3 regions of the Cupriavidus necator N-1 genome follow, and region 2 is predicted to be linked to each of the others. Evidence: predicted binding sites of a transcription regulator. Region 2 holds the regulator's gene; each other region holds the start of a gene.
What was found. The regulator FNR, encoded in region 2, switches genes on or off when oxygen is low (the NO sensors DNR and NnrR bind a similar motif). The targets are predictions, from matches to a motif close to TTGATNNNNATCAA.
Positions count from the first base shown of each region.

Region 1: the regulator FNR is predicted to act here: its motif matches at 3,662-3,675, upstream of paaA (1,2-phenylacetyl-CoA epoxidase subunit PaaA).
Region 3: the regulator FNR is predicted to act here: its motif matches at 3,149-3,162, upstream of CNE_RS31580 (hemerythrin domain-containing protein).

Region 1 covers NC_015723.1:1,397,362-1,403,024, forward strand. Annotated here, with positions in the region: gene paaE (1,2-phenylacetyl-CoA epoxidase subunit PaaE) at 1-996, opposite strand, end outside; gene paaD (1,2-phenylacetyl-CoA epoxidase subunit PaaD) at 1,016-1,531, opposite strand; gene paaC (1,2-phenylacetyl-CoA epoxidase subunit PaaC) at 1,537-2,292, opposite strand; gene paaB (1,2-phenylacetyl-CoA epoxidase subunit PaaB) at 2,303-2,584, opposite strand; gene paaA (1,2-phenylacetyl-CoA epoxidase subunit PaaA) at 2,639-3,625, opposite strand; gene paaX (phenylacetic acid degradation operon negative regulatory protein PaaX) at 3,757-4,698, shown strand; gene CNE_RS24530 (1-aminocyclopropane-1-carboxylate deaminase) at 4,741-5,663, opposite strand, start outside.
Region 2 covers NC_015726.1:2,291,711-2,297,373, reverse strand. Annotated here, with positions in the region: gene ccoP (cytochrome-c oxidase, cbb3-type subunit III) at 1-514, shown strand, start outside; gene ccoG (cytochrome c oxidase accessory protein CcoG) at 564-2,036, shown strand; gene CNE_RS10815 (membrane protein) at 2,081-2,290, shown strand; gene CNE_RS10810 (hypothetical protein) at 2,287-2,532, shown strand; gene fnr (fumarate/nitrate reduction transcriptional regulator Fnr) at 2,594-3,319, opposite strand; gene CNE_RS10800 (sulfite exporter TauE/SafE family protein) at 3,398-4,156, shown strand; gene scpB (SMC-Scp complex subunit ScpB) at 4,726-5,580, shown strand; gene rluB (23S rRNA pseudouridine(2605) synthase RluB) at 5,586-5,663, shown strand, end outside.
Region 3 covers NC_015727.1:305,964-311,626, reverse strand. Annotated here, with positions in the region: gene CNE_RS31595 (LysR family transcriptional regulator) at 1-797, opposite strand, end outside; gene CNE_RS31590 (tripartite tricarboxylate transporter substrate binding protein) at 958-1,962, shown strand; gene CNE_RS31585 (maleylacetate reductase) at 1,975-3,057, shown strand; gene CNE_RS31580 (hemerythrin domain-containing protein) at 3,362-3,886, shown strand; gene CNE_RS31575 (alkyl sulfatase C-terminal domain-containing protein) at 3,969-4,217, opposite strand; gene CNE_RS31570 (IS256 family transposase) at 4,316-5,569, opposite strand; gene tnpA (IS66 family insertion sequence element accessory protein TnpA) at 5,520-5,663, opposite strand, start outside.

The DNA of each region.
Region 1 (5,663 bases), on a different replicon from region 2:
TTCGTAGTCCTCCAGCGCAAAGTTGACGTCCATGTCGACCTCGCCTTCGATGCGCTTGCAGCGGCAGGTCGAGCAGACCCCGCCCTTGCATGAGTAAGGCAGCTCGATGCCTTGCGCCAGCGCGGCATCCAGCACCGTCTCCTTGTTCTTCTCCAGCGTGAAGGAACGCGTGCGGCCGTCCTGGATCACCGTCACCTCGCACTGCTGCTGACCCACCTGCTTGTGCGCATGCGCGGCCGGGCGTGCCGAGGGGATGCTGGTGGCAAACAGCTCGCGCTTGATGCGGGCCTTGTCCACGCCGTTGTCGAGCAGCGCCTGCGACACCTCCTCCATCATCGAATGCGGGCCGCAGATAAAGGCGATGTCGATGTCCTGCGGCTTGACCCAGTGCTTGAGCAAGGCATTGACCTTCTCGCCGTCGATGCGGCCGTTGAAGAGGTCGATATCCAGCTGCTCGCGGCTGAGCACGAACACCAGGTTGAAGCGCTGCAGGTAGGTGTCCTTCAGGTCTTCCAGCTCTTCCTTGAACAACACGGAAGACGAGGCGCGGTTGCCGTAGAACAGCGTGAAGCGGCTTTCCGGCTCGGCCTGTAGCGTGGTCTTGATGATCGACAGCATCGGCGTGATGCCGCTGCCGGCGGCAAATGCCACGTAGTGCCTCGCTTGCGCGGCAGACAGCGGCACGTGGAAGTGGCCGGATGGCGGCATCACCTCCAGCTTCATGCCGGGCTGCAGCTGTTCGTTGGCCCAGTTCGAGAACAGGCCGCCGTCGACGCGCTTGATCGCCACGCGCAGCTGCGCGTCCTGCACCGCCGAGCAGATCGAGTACGAGCGGCGCACGTCCTCGCCGCCGATGCCGGTGCGCAGCGTCAGGTGCTGGCCCTGGATGTATCGGTAGGTGTCGGCCAGTTCATCCGGCACGGCAAAGGTCACGGCCACGGCATCGCGGGTTTCGCGGGTGACCGAGGCCACGGTCAGTTCATGGAATTTGCTCATCTCACTACCCCGGTCAGGTTCAGTGCGCCTTGAAGTAATCGAACGGTTCCTTGCAGTCGCCGCAGCGGTACAGGGCCTTGCAGGCGGTCGAGCCGAACTGGCTGACCAGCCGCGTGTGCCGCGAGCCGCAGTGCGGGCAGGCCACCACCAGCGCAGGCGCCACCTTGCGGCTGATGCCGCTGATGTCGATCACCTGCTGGGCCGGCGGCGCAATGCCGTAGCCGCCCAGGCTGGCCTTGCCGCGCGGCGTCATCCAGTCGGTGGTCCAGGCCGGCGCCAGCTGCGTCCGCACGCGCACGCTGGCGATGCCCTGCGCGGCCAGCGTGCGCTCGATCTCCTCCCGGATCACGGTCATGGCCGGGCAGCCGGAGTACGTCGGGGTGATGGTGACGATGCAGGCGTCGTCCTCCCATGCCACGTCGCGCACGATGCCCAGATCCACCACCGAGATCACCGGGATCTCGGGATCGGGCACCGTATCGAGCCAGGTCCAGACCTGCCCGATGGCCGGGCGTGCGATGGCTTGCGCAGTCATGGCGTTCACCAGCTGGCGCCCGGATAGGCGCGCTGCAGGAATTGCATTTCGGCCAGCAGGTAGCCGAGGTGTTCGGTATGGCGGCCGTGGCGGCCGCCGCTCTGCGACCACGTCCCGGCAGGCAATTGCAGCGTGGCTTCTTCCAGCACTGCGGCCACGTGGCGCTGCCACGGTTCGGCCAGTGATGCGGGGTCGGGCACCACGCCGTCCTGCACCAGCGCGGCGTCGCCCGCGTCGGACTCGAACAGCTCACCGCTGAACATCCACAGGTCGTCGAAGGCATCCTGCATGCGGCGGTGGCTCTCTTCGCTGCCGTCGCCCAGGCGCACCACCAGGTCGGCGCTGCGGCGCACGTGATAGGTCACTTCCTTGAGCGACTTGGCGGCGATCTCCGCGATGCGAGCATCGGTCGAGCGCTGCAGCCCGTCGAGCAGGAAGTAGTGCCAGGTGTCGAACAGGAACTGCCGCGCCAGCGTATCGGCATAGCTGCCGTTAGGCTGCTCCGCAAGCAGCAGGTTGCGGAACTGGTGCGCGTCGCGCAGGTAGGCCAGCTGGTCGGCGGTGCGGCCGGCGCCCTCCACTTCCGCGGCGTAGCCCAGCCACAGCCGGGTCTGGCCGATCAGGTCGAGCGCGACATTGGTCAGCGCGATGTCCTCTTCCAGCGCCGGGCCGCGGCCGCACCATTCCGACAGGCGCTGGCCGAGGACTAGCGTGGAATCGCCGAGGCGCAGCAGGTATTCGAGCTTGTGGTTGTCCATCATGCGGGCCGTATCAGATGTGCTTGACGGCTTCCGGCATCGGGAAGAACGTCGGGTGGCGGTAGACCTTGCTGTTGGCCGGCTCGAACAGCGGGCCCTTGTCGCCGGGGCTGCTGGCGACCACGTCGCCGGCCTTCACCACCCAGACGCTGACGCCTTCGTTGCGGCGCGTGTAGACGTCGCGCGCGTTATTGATCGCCATTTCGCCGTCCGGCGCGTGCAGGCTGCCCACGTGCTTGTGGGCCAGGCCGTGCTGGCTGCGGATAAAGATCTCCCAAAGCGGCCACTCTTTCATGGCAACCTCCTGTGTCATTGCGTTGGATGGATGGCGGCGCCGCGCGCCGCGGTGTCAGGCGGCGGCCCGCTGCGCCTGCTTGTCGGCGTGGGTCACCAGGGCATCGCGGAACCACGCGCCCTCTTCCCAGGCCTTGACGCGGGTGCGCAGGCGGTCGCGGTTGCACGGGCCGTTGCCCTGGATGACGTTGTAGAACTCGGACCAGTCGATCTCGCCGAAGTCATAGTGGCCGCGCTCCTCGTTCCACTTCAGCTCGGGATCGGGAATGACCAAACCCAGGTACTCGGCCTGCGGCACGGTCTGGTCGACCATCTTCTGGCGCAGCTCGTCGTTGGAGAACAGCTTGATGCGCCATTGCATGGATTGCGCGCTGTTGGGCGAATCGCCGTCGGACGGGCCGAACATCATCAACGCCGGCCACCACCAGCGGTTCAGCGCGTCCTGCGCCATCTGCTTCTGCTCGGGCGTGCCGTTGCACAACGACAGCAGGATGTCGTAGCCCTGGCGCTGGTGGAACGACTCTTCCTTGCACACGCGCACCATGGCGCGCGCATACGGGCCAAACGAGCAGCGGCACAGCGGCACCTGGTTGATGATGGCCGAGCCGTCGACCAGCCAGCCGATCATGCCGATATCGGCCCAGCTCAGCGTCGGGTAGTTGAAGATGCTGGAATACTTGGCCTTGCCGGTGTGCAGGTCGCCCAGCATCTGGTCGCGCGACACGCCCAGCGTCTCGGCCGCGCTGTAGAGATACAGGCCATGGCCGGCCTCATCCTGGATCTTGGCCAGCAAGACTGCCTTGCGCTCTAGCGTCGGCGCGCGGGTGACCCAGTTGCCTTCCGGCAGCTGGCCCACGATTTCCGAATGCGCATGCTGTGAGATCTGGCGGACCAGGGTCTTGCGATAGGCCTCGGGCATCCAGTCCTTGGCCTCGATCTTGATCCCGGCATCCACGCGCGCCTGGAACTCGCGTTCCTGCGGCTCCATTTCTTCCATGGCGCGAAGCCTCGTCGCTCCTGTCTCCACCAGCTGTGCGTACATCCTTTGCTCCGCTCTTGGTTGCTCTGAATCGGGGTCTTGACCTGCATCAACATCATCAGTTGCAACGGATGGTAGTGATACAATTTGATTCAATCAATCGGCGTTTGTGTATCACTTAAAGGGGCAGGCCAATGGCGACGTCAGGCACCGATCCGGTTTCTCCGCGCGTGGCGCGGTTGGCACGCGGGCTGAAGCTGGGCGCCAATTCCATGCTGGTGACCTTGTTCGGCGATGTGGTGGCGCCGCGGCCCCAGGCCATCTGGCTGGGCAGCCTGATCCGGCTGGCGGCGCCGTTTGGCATCAATGACCGGCTGGTGCGAACCGCCACCTTCCGCCTTACCGCCGACGACTGGCTGGCCGCTACCAGGATCGGGCGGCGCAGCTACTACGGGCTGTCTGACGCCGGTTTGCAGCGTGTACTGCACGCCGGCAAGCGCATCTACGCCGGTGAGGCATCCGAATGGGACGGCCGCTGGACCCTGGTGATGGTGCGCGGTGACGTACGCGCCACGGTCCGGCAGAAGCTGAAGCGGGAATTGCTGTGGGAGGGCTTCGGCGCCATTGCGCCAGGGGTGATGGCCCACCCCAATGCGGACCTCGCCTCGCTGCGCGAAATCATCCAGGCCGCGCGCGCGCAGGACGATGTGGCGGTGATGGAGGCAAGCAGCCTCGAGGCGTTTTCCATCCGGCCACTGCAGGCGCTGATGCACCAGACCTTCAAGCTCGGCGACGTGGCCGCTGCCTGGCAGGCACTGCTGCGCCGCTTTACGCCGCTGGCCGAAGAGCCGGCCGGGCTTGCTCCGGCCGATGCCTTCTTCGTGCGGACGCTGCTGGTGCATGAATACCGGCGCGTGCTGCTGCGCGACCCCAACCTGCCTGAAGCGATGCTGCCGCAAGACTGGCCCGGCCGCACCGCGCGCGGCTTGTGCCACACCCTGTATGGGGCGTTGCTCGACGCCAGCGAAGACTACCTGCACCGCGTGGTGGAAGCGGCGGACGGTTCGCTGCAGGATGCCAACCGGAGCCTGCGCCTACGCTTTGGGGCCGGCGCGCAGGCGGCCGGCGGCAATTAGCCGGGCATCGGGGGAATCCCGGCTGCGAGACTGTGCACGGAATCACCCGTCCTTGAAGAGGAAGCTGTAGGCGTTCAGCGCCGGCACCCCGCCCAGGTGAGCAAAGAGGACTTTCGATCCTTGCGGAAACTCGCCGCGACGGACCATGTCGATCATGCCCTGCATGGACTTGCCCTCATAGACCGGGTCGGTCATCATGCCTTCCAGCCTGGCGCTGAGGCGGATGGCTTCCAGGGTGCCCGCCGAAGGCAGGCCGTATTCGGGGCCGCCATAGCGGGTGTCCAGCACCACGTCCGCTTCAGTGATGTCGCGGCCGAGGCCGACCAGCTCCGCGGTATGGCGTGCGATGCGCAGGATCTGCGCGCGCGTCGGTTCCGGCCTGGCCGATGCATCGATGCCGATGACCCGGTCCGCACGGCCGTCGGCAGCGAATCCCACCACCATGCCCGCCTGGGTGCTGCCGGTGACCGAGCAGACGACGATGTAGTCGAAGCTGAAGCCGAGCTCGGCTTCCTGCTCCCGGACTTCCTCGGCGAACCCTACGTAGCCGAGACCGCCGAGCGGGTGCTCCGAGCAGCCTGCCGGAATCGGGTAGGGCTTGCCGCCCGCCTTGCGCACGCTCTCCATGGCATCTTCCCAGCTTGGGCGAATGCCGATGTCAAACCCTTCGCTGACCAGGCGCACGTCGGCCCCCATGATGCGCGACATCTGGATGTTGCCCACGCGGTCATAGACCGCGTCTGAGTAGTTGACCCAGTTCTCCTGCACCAGCACGCACTTCAGCCCCAGGTGGGCCGCGATGGCGGCAACCTGGCGCGTGTGGTTCGACTGGATCCCGCCGATCGAGACCAGCGTATCGGCGCCCTGCGCCAGGACGTCGGGAATGACGTATTCGAGCTTGCGCGTCTTGTTGCCGCCAAAGGCAAGGCCGCTGTTGCAGTCCTCGCGCTTGGCATAGAGCTCGA
Region 2 (5,663 bases):
CCAGCGCCTGTTCCTGAACTACTGCGCACAGTGCCATGGTTCGGACGCGCGCGGCAGCCGCGGCTTCCCGAACCTGACGGACAACGACTGGCTCTATGGCGGCGAACCCGACACCATCCAGCAGACCATCACCAAGGGCCGCAATGGCGTGATGCCGCCGTTTGCCGCGACCATCGACGCCAAGCAGGCGGGCGACGTGGCGCAATACGTGCGCTCGCTGTCGGGGCTGTCGTCGGACCCGATCCGTGCGTCGCGTGGCGAGGGCACCTTCAAGACGACCTGCGTGGCATGCCACGGCGCCGGCGGCAAGGGCAACCAGGCGCTCGGTGCGCCCAACCTGTCGGACAACGTCTGGCTGTATGGCAGCTCGGAAGGCAGCATCGTCGACGCCATCCTGAAGGGCCACAACAACAAAATGCCCGCGCATGAGGAGATCCTGACGCCTGAGCGCATCCGGATGCTGACGGCCTATATCTGGGGTTTGTCCAACATCGGGAGTGGAGACGGGCAATGACCGACGACTCAAGTGAGCGGGCGCTGGTGGCTCGCGGGAGAGCATGCCCATGAATGCACCCGGGACCGAAGAAATGGCCCGGGCGGCCGACCTGCAACGGTCGGCCGCTGCGCCGGGCGAGACCTCTGACGAAACGCTCTACGAGGTCCGCCGCAAGATCTACCCGCGCTCGGTGACGGGCGCCTTCTCCAACTGGCGGGTCTGGCTGGTGATCCTGACCCAGCTGATCTACTACGGCACGCCCTGGCTCCAATGGAACGGCCGCCAGGCCGTGCTGTTCGACCTTGGCGCGCGCAAGTTCTACATCTTCGGGCTGGTGCTGTGGCCACAGGATGTGATCTACCTGGCGGTGCTGCTGGTGATCTCGGCGCTGGCGCTGTTCCTGTTCACGGCGATCGCGGGGCGGCTGTTCTGCGGCTATGCCTGTCCGCAGACGGTCTATACCGAGATCTTCATGTGGATCGAGCGGCGGGTCGAAGGCGACCGCATCGCCCGCATCCGGCTCGATGGCGATCCGTGGAGCCTGCGCAAGTTCCGTCTCAAGGCGACCAAGCACTTCCTGTGGGTGCTGATTGCGCTCTGGACCGGCTTTACCTTCATCGGCTATTTCGCGCCGATCCGCGGTCTGGGCGGCGAGGTGCTCAGCCTGTCGCTGGGGCCGTGGCAGTCGTTCTGGATGCTGTTTTACGCGTTCGCCACCTGGGGCAATGCGGGCTTCATGCGCGAGCAGGTGTGCAAGTACATGTGCCCGTATGCGCGCTTCCAGAGCGTGATGGTGGATCGCGATACCTATGTCGTGACCTACGACGTCGGCCGCGGCGAGCCGCGCGGCAGCCGGTCGCGCAAGACCGATCACTACAAGGCGGGGCTTGGCGACTGCGTCAACTGCAGCATCTGCGTACAGGTGTGCCCGACAGGCATCGATATCCGCGACGGCCTGCAGTACGAGTGCATCGGCTGCGGCGCCTGCATCGACGCCTGCAACCAGGTCATGGACAAGATGGACTATCCGCGCGGCCTGATCCGGTATACCTCGGAAAACGCGATGCGCAAGGCCTTGTCCGCAGCGGCATCGCGCAAGCGCCTGCTGCGTCCGCGCGTCATCATCTATTCCGTGGTCTGGGTGGTGCTGCTGGGCGGCTTCATGGCGTCGATCGCGCTGCGCACGCCGCTGAAGGTCGACATCATCCGCGACCGTGGTGCGCTCGGCCGTGAAGTGGAAGGCCGCTGGATCGAGAACGTCTATCGCCTGCAGCTGATCAACACCACCGAAGCGCCGATGAAGATCAGCGTGCGCGCCGACAGCGACGAGCTGAAGAACCTGAGGGTGGAGTACGACAAGCAGGCCGAATCGTTGGCGCCGACGTCCAACCGGTTGCTGCCGATCCGGATCCGCGTGCCGATCGAGGCCGCGGCGCGGGGCACGCACAAGATCAACGTGACAGTGACGAGCGAAGGCACGGAGCGGGGGCAGGCCGAAATCCGGCAATCCACCAGTTTCATCGTGCCGCGCGATTTGTGAAGCTGGGCAGACGCGGACTTAGTCGTCAAGATGAAGGGGGCAAGATGAGTCAGCAAGGCAATCCGTGGTGGAAGGAGCCGTGGCCGTGGCTATTGATGAGCGGCCCGCTGGTGGCGATGGTGGCGTGCGGCGTGACGATCTGGCTGGCGTCCACGCATCCGGACATGCCGGTGCAGGGTGCAACGCGCCATGGCCTGGTGGTGGAGAAGGCCGATGCCGCGCCGCCCAAGGCTGCCGCAGCGAGGCAGCCATGAGGTTGCGCTGGCTGATGTGGGTACTCTGGCCGGCGTTCCTGATGGCTGGCTTTGCGACCGCGACGGTGTTTTCGGTGGTGGATCCCGGTGACCTGAACTTCTTCGGCCAGCCGATCGAAGCGTCCCGCGAATCGGTCTACACCATCGGCTTCCTGATGGCCTGGGTGTTCTGCGCGTTGTCCAGCGGACTGACGCTCTACACCATGCCGACGCGGCTCAGCGATACCGACGAACTGGAATGAGCGGACTGGCGTGAGGTCTGCGCTGCCATGGCCGGATGCGGCACTGGCAGCGCTTGGCCGCTTAGCAGGAGCGGCTGTAGAGTTGCTTGATGCCGTCGATGTCCACCAGCTTGACGTGGCGCTGGCGAATCTGGATCAGGCCGGCTTCGGCAAAGCGAGAGAACAGGCGGCTGACGGTTTCGAGCTTCAGGCCCAGGTAGCTGCCGATTTCTTCGCGGCTCATGCGCATCACGAACTCGGACGCCGAATAGCCGCGCGCCGACAGGCGCTCAGAGAGGTTGATCAGGAAGGCGGCAAGGCGTTCCTCGGCGCGCATCGAGCCCAGCGTGACCAGCATCAGCTGGTCGTGCGTGATTTCCTTGCCCATCAGGCGCAGGAACTGCTGCTGCAGCGATGGCAGGTCGACCGAGAGGGACTGCAGTTCGCTCATGCGGACCACGCAGACTTCGGTATCTTCCAGCGCGGCGGCATCGGAGGCATGCTGCATCTCGCCCAGCCCGTCGAGACCGACGATTTCGCCGGGCAGGTGGAAGCCGGTAATCTGCGAGCGGCCGTCTTCAGTGGTGACGTGGGTCTTGAGCGTGCCAAAGCGCACGGCATAGACCGCGGTGAGCGGATCGCCCATGCGATACAAGGTTTCACCCTTGTGCACGCGGATGCGTTCCTGTACCAGCGTGTCCATCTTGGCGAGGTCTTGCTGCGACATGCCGACCGGAAGGCACAGCTGCCCCATTGCACAGGTGGAGCAGCGGGGCGACATCTCGGTAATGGGAATGGAGGTGAGCAATTGGAACCTGCTAGAAATGGCAGCGAGGGCGCGATTAGGACATTTTACCGTGCGATGTGATGCGGTAGGGAGTAAGAATTGACATTTGGCGTGCTGATCAGCGTTTTTCTGCTCGCTTTGCTGGGCGGAGTCCACTGCGCTGCCATGTGCGGCGGCGTGGCGCTGGCCGTGGAACAACGCCGCGGCGCGACGGTGACGATCAGTCTGGTGCCCAGCCGCGCCGCCTGGCTGGCCGAGTTGCTGACTATGCACTTGGGCCGGATCTCGACCTATATGCTTCTTGGTGCCGCGCTAGGCGCACTCGGTGCCTCGGCATGGAAGCAGGATTACCTGCCGGTGCAGCGCTGGCTGTTCGGCGCGGGCAGCGTCATGCTGCTGTGGTCGGGCTGGCGGTTGCTGCGCGGCAACACTTTTACCGTCGACTGGCTGGAGCGGCTGGCGGCGCGCGCCGGCGCAACGGTGGCGCGGCGGCTGGGTGGCCTGGCAGGCGCCATGCCGGCGTTTGTGCGGGCGCGAAGCGGACTGGCGCGGCGTTATGGCGTGGGCCTGGCGTGGGGGCTGGTGCCGTGCGGCATGGTCTATGGGGCGCTTACGCTGGCGCTGCTGGCGGGCAACGCGGCGTCCGGCGCACTCGTGATGGGCGTGTTCGGGCTCGGCACATTGCCTAATCTGCTGGTGCTGTCCGGCCTCGCGGGCTACTTGCGTACGCTGTCGCGACGTCCCGGCGTGCGCCTGGGGGCCGGCCTGGCGGTGATGGCGTTCGGCGCCCTTGGCATTGCGCGAGCGGTGCTGCTGCCACATTCGCTGGCCGAGCATGGATTCTGCCTGGTGTTCTGAGGCGCCGGCGCCGCCCGGGCAACGGATGATGGTTGCAGGCGGGGGCGGGAATGCCATACAATCGCCAACATTGCGGTATCGCGCGGCATAGAATGAGCCGCGGTAAGCAGCGGGCGAGCAGCGCCAGGCGGCCTTCCTACCAGAAGGCGCGTTCAGGGCAGGGGAAGCGGAAGGTTTTCGATGCCCGTCCCGTCCCCGCAGTCCATCCGGTTCAAAAGATCTGGTTCAAAAGTCCGGCTGGCACTGCGGTGTTGGCGATGCCGGCCTTGCTCCCGATACCCGTTTTTCTTGCGTCCGAGGCCTTCAGTTCGCTGACAGCGACGTCCGATATGTGCGGGCGCGCTACGCAAGAGGTTTGCTGGCCGATCCATAACGGCACGCGAACGATCTCCTGCCGGAACGACCCGGCAACTCGATGCAAAGATAGGGAAGTGCACGGCTTGGATGCAGCAGGTATCCGGCTAGCTGCGCAATGAGATGGCGGTGGCTTTCGTACCGCTGTATCCAAAATCTCCGATGCCCCGGATCCGTCCGGGAGCAGGTGCAAAGACAGGCTGCACACCATCAACATGAATACCCAAGAGGCGAAGATCGTCCTCGAGACGGCGCTGATCTGCGCGCAGGAACCGTTGCGCGTCAATGACCTGCGGCGGCTGTTTGACGACGACGTCGGCGCAGACACCATCCGCGTGCTGCTTGAGGAACTGCGCCAGGACTGGCGGCCGCGCGGCGTGGAACTGGTGGCCCTGGCCAGCGGCTGGCGCTTCCAGAGCCGGCCGGAAATGCGTGAATACCTCGATCGGCTGAATCCCGAAAAGCCGCCAAAATATTCGCGCGCCGTGATGGAAACACTGGCGATCATTGCCTACCGGCAGCCGGTGACCCGCGGCGATATCGAGGAAATCCGCGGCGTAACGGTCAGCACGGAAGTGGTCAAGAAGCTTGAGGACCGCAGCTGGATCGAGGTGATCGGACACCGCGACGTGCCGGGCAGGCCGGCGCTGTATGCGACCACCAAGGCATTCCTGGACGATCTTGGGCTGCGTACGCTGGATGAGCTGCCGCCGCTGGAAGACGCCCAGGCGCAGGCGCAGGCAACCCTGCTGGAACAACAGGCCATCAATTTTGAAGACCTGGCTGCAAACAAGGCAGCCAGTGCCGACGAGGAAGCATTTGCCGACCCCGCCGCGCAGGCAGCGGATGTGGCCCAAGCATCCGTCGCGAACGAAGCCGAGACGACCGACCCGGTCGACCAAGGCGCCAATGGCTTTGACGTGCAACCGCTGCAAGCTGCAGCCGACGATGCCGCCGAGGCCGCTTCCATCGAACCAGCCGCACCCAATCCGGACGGGGCGCGGGGCGATTTGCCGGACAACGGCACCCCGCCGCACCCGAGCGAGCACGACGAGCGCGTGCCGAACTGAACAACATGCAACATCCGATAGTGAATATCTTGTCTGATTCCGTTGAGCAAGACACCCGCAATGCGGGCGCACCCGCCGACACC
Region 3 (5,663 bases), on a different replicon from region 2:
TGTGGCAGCAAGCCGTCAAGCGCCAGCTCCACGAGCCTGCCCGCGCCGATATCCGGCCCGACCGACCAGTCGGGCATCAGCGCAATGCCGAGGCCCTGCAGCACGGACAGCCGCCGCGCATCGCAGTCGTCACACTCGAGCGCAAACGTTGCCTCGGCGGCGTGCGCCGGCGTCAGCAGCTCACGCCAGCCGCGCATGCTGGTGCTGTGGCCACGGTCGATCAGGCGGTGCCTGCCGATCTCGTCGGCATGCGCCGGACGGCCATACAGGGCCAGATAGCCAGGCGTCGCGCAGATGATGTAACGCTGGCTGGAGATGCAGCGGGCAACCAGCGAGCTGTCGGCCTGCTGGCCGACGCGGATCACGACATCGAACCGTTCGACCACGGGATCGACGATGCGCTCGGTCAGCGCCAGCTCCACCGTCAGCCGCGGATACTGGGCGTACAGCGCGCCGAGGTGCGGCACCACGTGGCGCCGGCCGAACGCGGGCAGGCACGCGACCCGGATCAGTCCGCTGACGCCCTGCTCCAGCGCCGTCACCGCATCGCGCGTATCGCTCAGCTCATGCAGGATGCGCGTGGCGCGCGCGAACAGCAGTTCGCCGGCATCGGTGCGGACCAGCGCCCGGGTCGAGCGCGTGAACAGCGGCACCCCCAGTTCGCGCTCCAGCGTATCGATTTGCCGCGCCACCGAAGAGGCGACCAGGCCGCGCTGGCGGGCTACCGCCGAGAAGCTGCCTGACTGGGCGACTTCGACGAAGATAGACAGGTTTTCCGCGAATCGGCTGAACTCCATTTTTGCAATCTCCGCAAAGGCGTTGCGCAGGCGAACCGGCTTCCCGCACGATGCGGCCCAGTCTAACATCCAGTGACCGATCCCGGCACGTCGGCTTTTAGCAAATAAAGCAAAAGTGGAGCATGCCGGGCATCCCGATCACAGAGAGGAGCAGACCCCAATGGAGACTACCGCAGCAAAGACGATCCGGCGCTTCGCGCTGCTACGGCTGGCGGCAGCGGCGCTGGTCACGGTGACGGCCGCGTCGATGTCCCCCGCCAGTGCCCGCGCCGAAACCTGGCCGGCCAAGCCGGTCACGCTGATCGTGCCCTATGCCGCCGGCGGCACCGTGGACAAGGTGGCGCGGCAGATCCAGGAGGGCCTGCGCAAGCGCCTGGCGCAGCCGGTGATGATCGACAACCGCGCCGGCGCGGGCGGCACCATCGGCACCGCACAGATCGCGCGCAGCGCGGCGGACGGCTACACCATCGGCATGGTGTTCGATGGCTTCGCCACCGAGTCGCATATCTACCCGAAACTGCCGTACGCCTCGCAGAAGGACCTGACCGGCGTCTCGTACATGGTCCGCTCGCCGATGGTGCTGGTCGTTCCTGCCAGCTCGCCGTACAAGACGCTGCAGGACTATGTCGCGGCGGCGAAGAAGCCAGATACCGTGTCGTACGCGTCGGTCGGCGCCGGCAGTTCCAACCAGCTGGTGGCCGAACTGTTCCATGAAGCCGCGGGGACCAGCGGCACGCATACCCCGTACAAGGGCGGCGGCCCGGCCATCAACGACCTGCTGGGCGGCCATGTCGATTCGATGATCGCCAGCCTGCCGCTGGTGATGCCCTACGTGCAGGCCGGCAAGCTGCGCGCACTGGCCGTGACAGCCGCCCAGCGCGACGCGCGCCTGCCGGGCGTGCCGGCAGTGGCGGAGTCCTACAAGGGCTTCGAGGCCTATTCGTGGGTGGCGATGATCGCGCCGGCGCGCACGCCGCTAAACGTCCTCGGCAGGCTCGCCGCCGAGGTCAACGCCACGCTGCGCGATCCGGCCATCGGCAAGGTACTCAGCGACGGCGGCTTCGATGTCATCGCCGGCGACAGCGCCCAGGCCAACAAGCTGATACGGGAAGAATCCGTCCGCTGGGGCCGGCTTATCAAGTCGCGTCATATCGTCATTGAATAGGTGCCTGGCATCATGCAACCCTTTATCTACCAGACCCACCCGCAGCGTATTGTGTTCCGTGCCGGCGCGCTCGCGACGCTCGGCGCCGAAGCCGACACCCTGCACGCACGCAAGCTGCTGGTGCTCTGCACCCCCCAACAACGCGACCTGGCCGAGCGCGCCGCCGAGGTGCTGGGCGCGCGCTGCGCCGGCATCTTCGATGGCGCTGTCATGCACGTGCCGGTGGAGCAGGCGCGGCTGGCGCGGTCCTGCGCGGCGGAACTCGGCGCCGATGCCGTGGTGGCGATCGGCGGCGGCTCGACCATCGGGCTTGGCAAGGCCATTGCCCTCGAATCGGACTTGCCCATCCTTGCCGTCCCGACGACCTACGCCGGCTCGGAGATGACGCCGATCTACGGCCTGACCGAAGGCGGCCTGAAGCGTACCGGGCGCGATGCACGCGTGCTGCCGCGGACGGTAGTCTACGACCCCGACCTGACCCTCGGCCTGCCGGTGGCGATGAGCGTGACCAGCGGCATCAACGCCATTGCCCACGCCGCCGAAGGGCTGTACGCGGGCGATCGGACGCCCGTCAGCGACTGGATGTGCCGGGAAGGCATCGCGGCGTTGGGACGTGCGCTTCCGGTGATCGCGACAGCCGGTGGCGAGCGGGACAGCGCCCAACTGCGCGCGGCCAGGAGCGATGCGCTGTATGGCGCCTGGCTCTGCGGCGCCGTGTTGGGCAGCGCCACTGTTGGCCTGCATCATAAGCTGTGCCACACGCTTGGCGGCAGCTACAACCTGCCCCATGCCGAGACGCACACGATCGTGCTGCCGCACGCGCTGGCCTACAACGCGCCCGCGGCACCCCAGGCGATGGCGGCGATTGCCGCCGCGTTGGGCCGCCCTGACGCCACCGGCCCGCAGGCGGTGTTCGACCTGGCTGCTTCTTTGGGTGCTGCCGTGGCGCTGCGCGATATTGGCATGCGCGAGAAGGATCTCGACCGCGCCTGCGAACTGGCGCTGCTGGCGCAGTATCCGAACCCGCGGCCGCTGGCCCAGAGGGAAATCCGGCAGCTATTGGACGATGCATTCCACGGCCAGCGGCCGGGCTGAAATGCGCCCTTGCGCGCCCTACTCCAGCCCCCCCGAGCCGCCATTTGCGCACTTCCGCATCAGCGCTTAGCGCTTAGCGCTTAGCGCTGCATTGATCTGCGTCAGACTCAAATCATGCAGGGAAACTATTGTGTCACTGAGGGCCCCGCGAGTCCCGATATCGTATCGGACTCAACGGTCTGCTTGCCCAGCTTCCCAGGAGGGCGCCATGGCCACCCCGCTCGTCACCTCGCTTCCGACCTCAGCTTCCGCCGCGCTTTCCACCCCGAGCCCGACACCGCTTGCCGCCTAGCATAGCGACCATATCCATTTCGCCTCACTGCTCGACCTGCTGGAAAAGCAGGTCAGCAACTTCCATCAGGGCGAGCAGCCCGACTACGGCCTGATGGCCACGATCATCCAATACCTGCGCAGCTATGGCGATTGCGTGCACCACCCCCGCGAGGATGTCGCCTACGCCCTGCTGGTGGAACGAGATCCGGGCACGCGGATCATCATCAGCCGGTTACTGCAGGAACATCGCGTGATCGCCACGGTCGGCGCGGAATTGCTCGACCGCCTGCGTGAAGCCCAGAGCGAAGTGGTCACCTCGCGAGCGGCACTGGAAGCGGCCGCCGCCATGTACCTGGTGTACTACCGCAACCATCTCTCCACCGAGGAGAAACAGGTCATGCCGCGTGCCGCCCGGTTCCTGACTGAAGCGGACTGGGCGGAGGTCGCCGCCACCGATCCGGCCAGTGCTGATCCGCTATTTGGCGCCAATGTGCAGAAGCGCTTTGCGACCTTGCGCAAACAGATCGACAGCGAAGCGAACGCGTCCATGCACTGAATCCGGATCGCTTCGCGGAGCGGGCCAAACAGGCTGTGGCAATGCAATCATCCGGCAGGTTCAGGCCATCATGGTTCTGAAATCATGAACCAGAAGTCGAACTTGTCGAACAGGGCGAGCAGCGGAATTTGTCCCCGCGATTGCCATCGAAGGTCACCTTGCCGCTTGCTGTCAGTTCACGCAGCTTCAGCTTGCCAAGGGCGATGTCGTCAAGCGTGTCACGGTCGAGCGTGATGTTGGCATCGGCATTCTGCAGCGTCTTGCCTTTTCCGTAGTCGTGAAGTGTGGCCGCCGCGATGAAGGCGGTGTCGGCGGTCAACGTTTCAGGCACAGCCGGCTGGTCATGGTCTACGCGCTTGCGCCACAGGCCGAAGGTGCTGACCGCGGAGGTGTCAGGAATTCTGTGTGCTGAGGTCGGTTAAATAAATCTCAGCGTAGGGCGTTGGTGAAGCGGTCACCGAAGAGAATGGCGAACTGGTTGGCCGCTTGTTTCCAGGTGATGGGCGGCATCTTCCAATCTTTCTCGATGTTGCGCAAGGCCAGGTACAGCAGCTTGCTGGCGGCTTCGTCGCTGGGGAAGTGGCCCCGGTTCTTGACGATCTTGCGCAACTGCATGTGCATGCTCTCGATGGCATTAGTGGTGTAGATGATTCTGCGCACTTCCGGCGGATAGGCGAAGAACGGGATGACCTGTTCCCATTGGCGGCGCCACATGTCGGCCACCGTGGGGAATTTCCGGCCCCAATCGCTGGCGGCGAACGCCTGCAGCGCGCCGGCGGCGGCGTCGGCCGTGGCAGCCTGGTAAATCGGCTTGAGCGCGGCCGCCAGGCCCTTGCGGTCCTTCCAGCTCGCCAGGTTCAGCGAGTTGCGGATCAGGTGGACGATACAGGTCTGGATTTGTGCGCCCGGGTAGACGGCCTCGATCGCTTCGGGGAAGCCACGCAGGCCGTCGACGACGGCGACCAGGATGTCGTCCAGGCCGCGGTTCTTCAACTCGTTGAAGACCTTGAGCCAGAACTTGGCGCCCTCGGTTTGCTCGATCCACAGCCCGAGCACCTCCTTGCGCCCGTCGGCGCGGATACCCAAGGCCAGGTAGACGGCCTTGTTCCTGACGGTGCCTTCGTCGCGGATCTTCAGGCGCAGCGCGTCGAAGTAGACGATGGGGTACATCGCCTCCAGCGGGCGCTGCTGCCATTGGTCGACCTCGGCCAGCACTTCGTCGGTGATGGTGGAAATCAGGTCAGGCGAGACCTGCAGCCCATACAGTTCCTGCAAATGGCCCTGAATCTCACGCACGCTCATCCCGCGTGCATACATGCTGATTACGTGGTCGTCGAAGCCGGACAGCCGGCGTTGGTACTTGGCGACCAGTTGCGGCTCGAAGGTGGCTTGCCGGTCGCGCGGAATGTCCAGTTCCAGCTCGCCGTTGGGCGTGATGACGGTCTTTGCACTGCTGCCGTTGCGGTGATTGCCGCTCTTGCCTTGCTTGGCCTCGCTGGCCAGATGGTGCGTCAGTTCGGCGGCAAGCATACGCTCGGCCAACTGCTTCTTGAGCAGGCCGGCCAAACCTGATTCACCGAGAATCGACTCGGCGTCCTTGTTCTGTACCTGAGCCAGCAGTTGATCGATCAACTCATCCGGAAACAGCTTCGGCGCGCTTGATTTCTTGCTCTTCTTGGTCATGCTTTTTGTTTCGGTCATAAGGGCGTTTCTTTCGATATCGTCTCATGACCTCAACACACAAGAAATCTGACAGGCTCCTGACCGCCAGGCCATG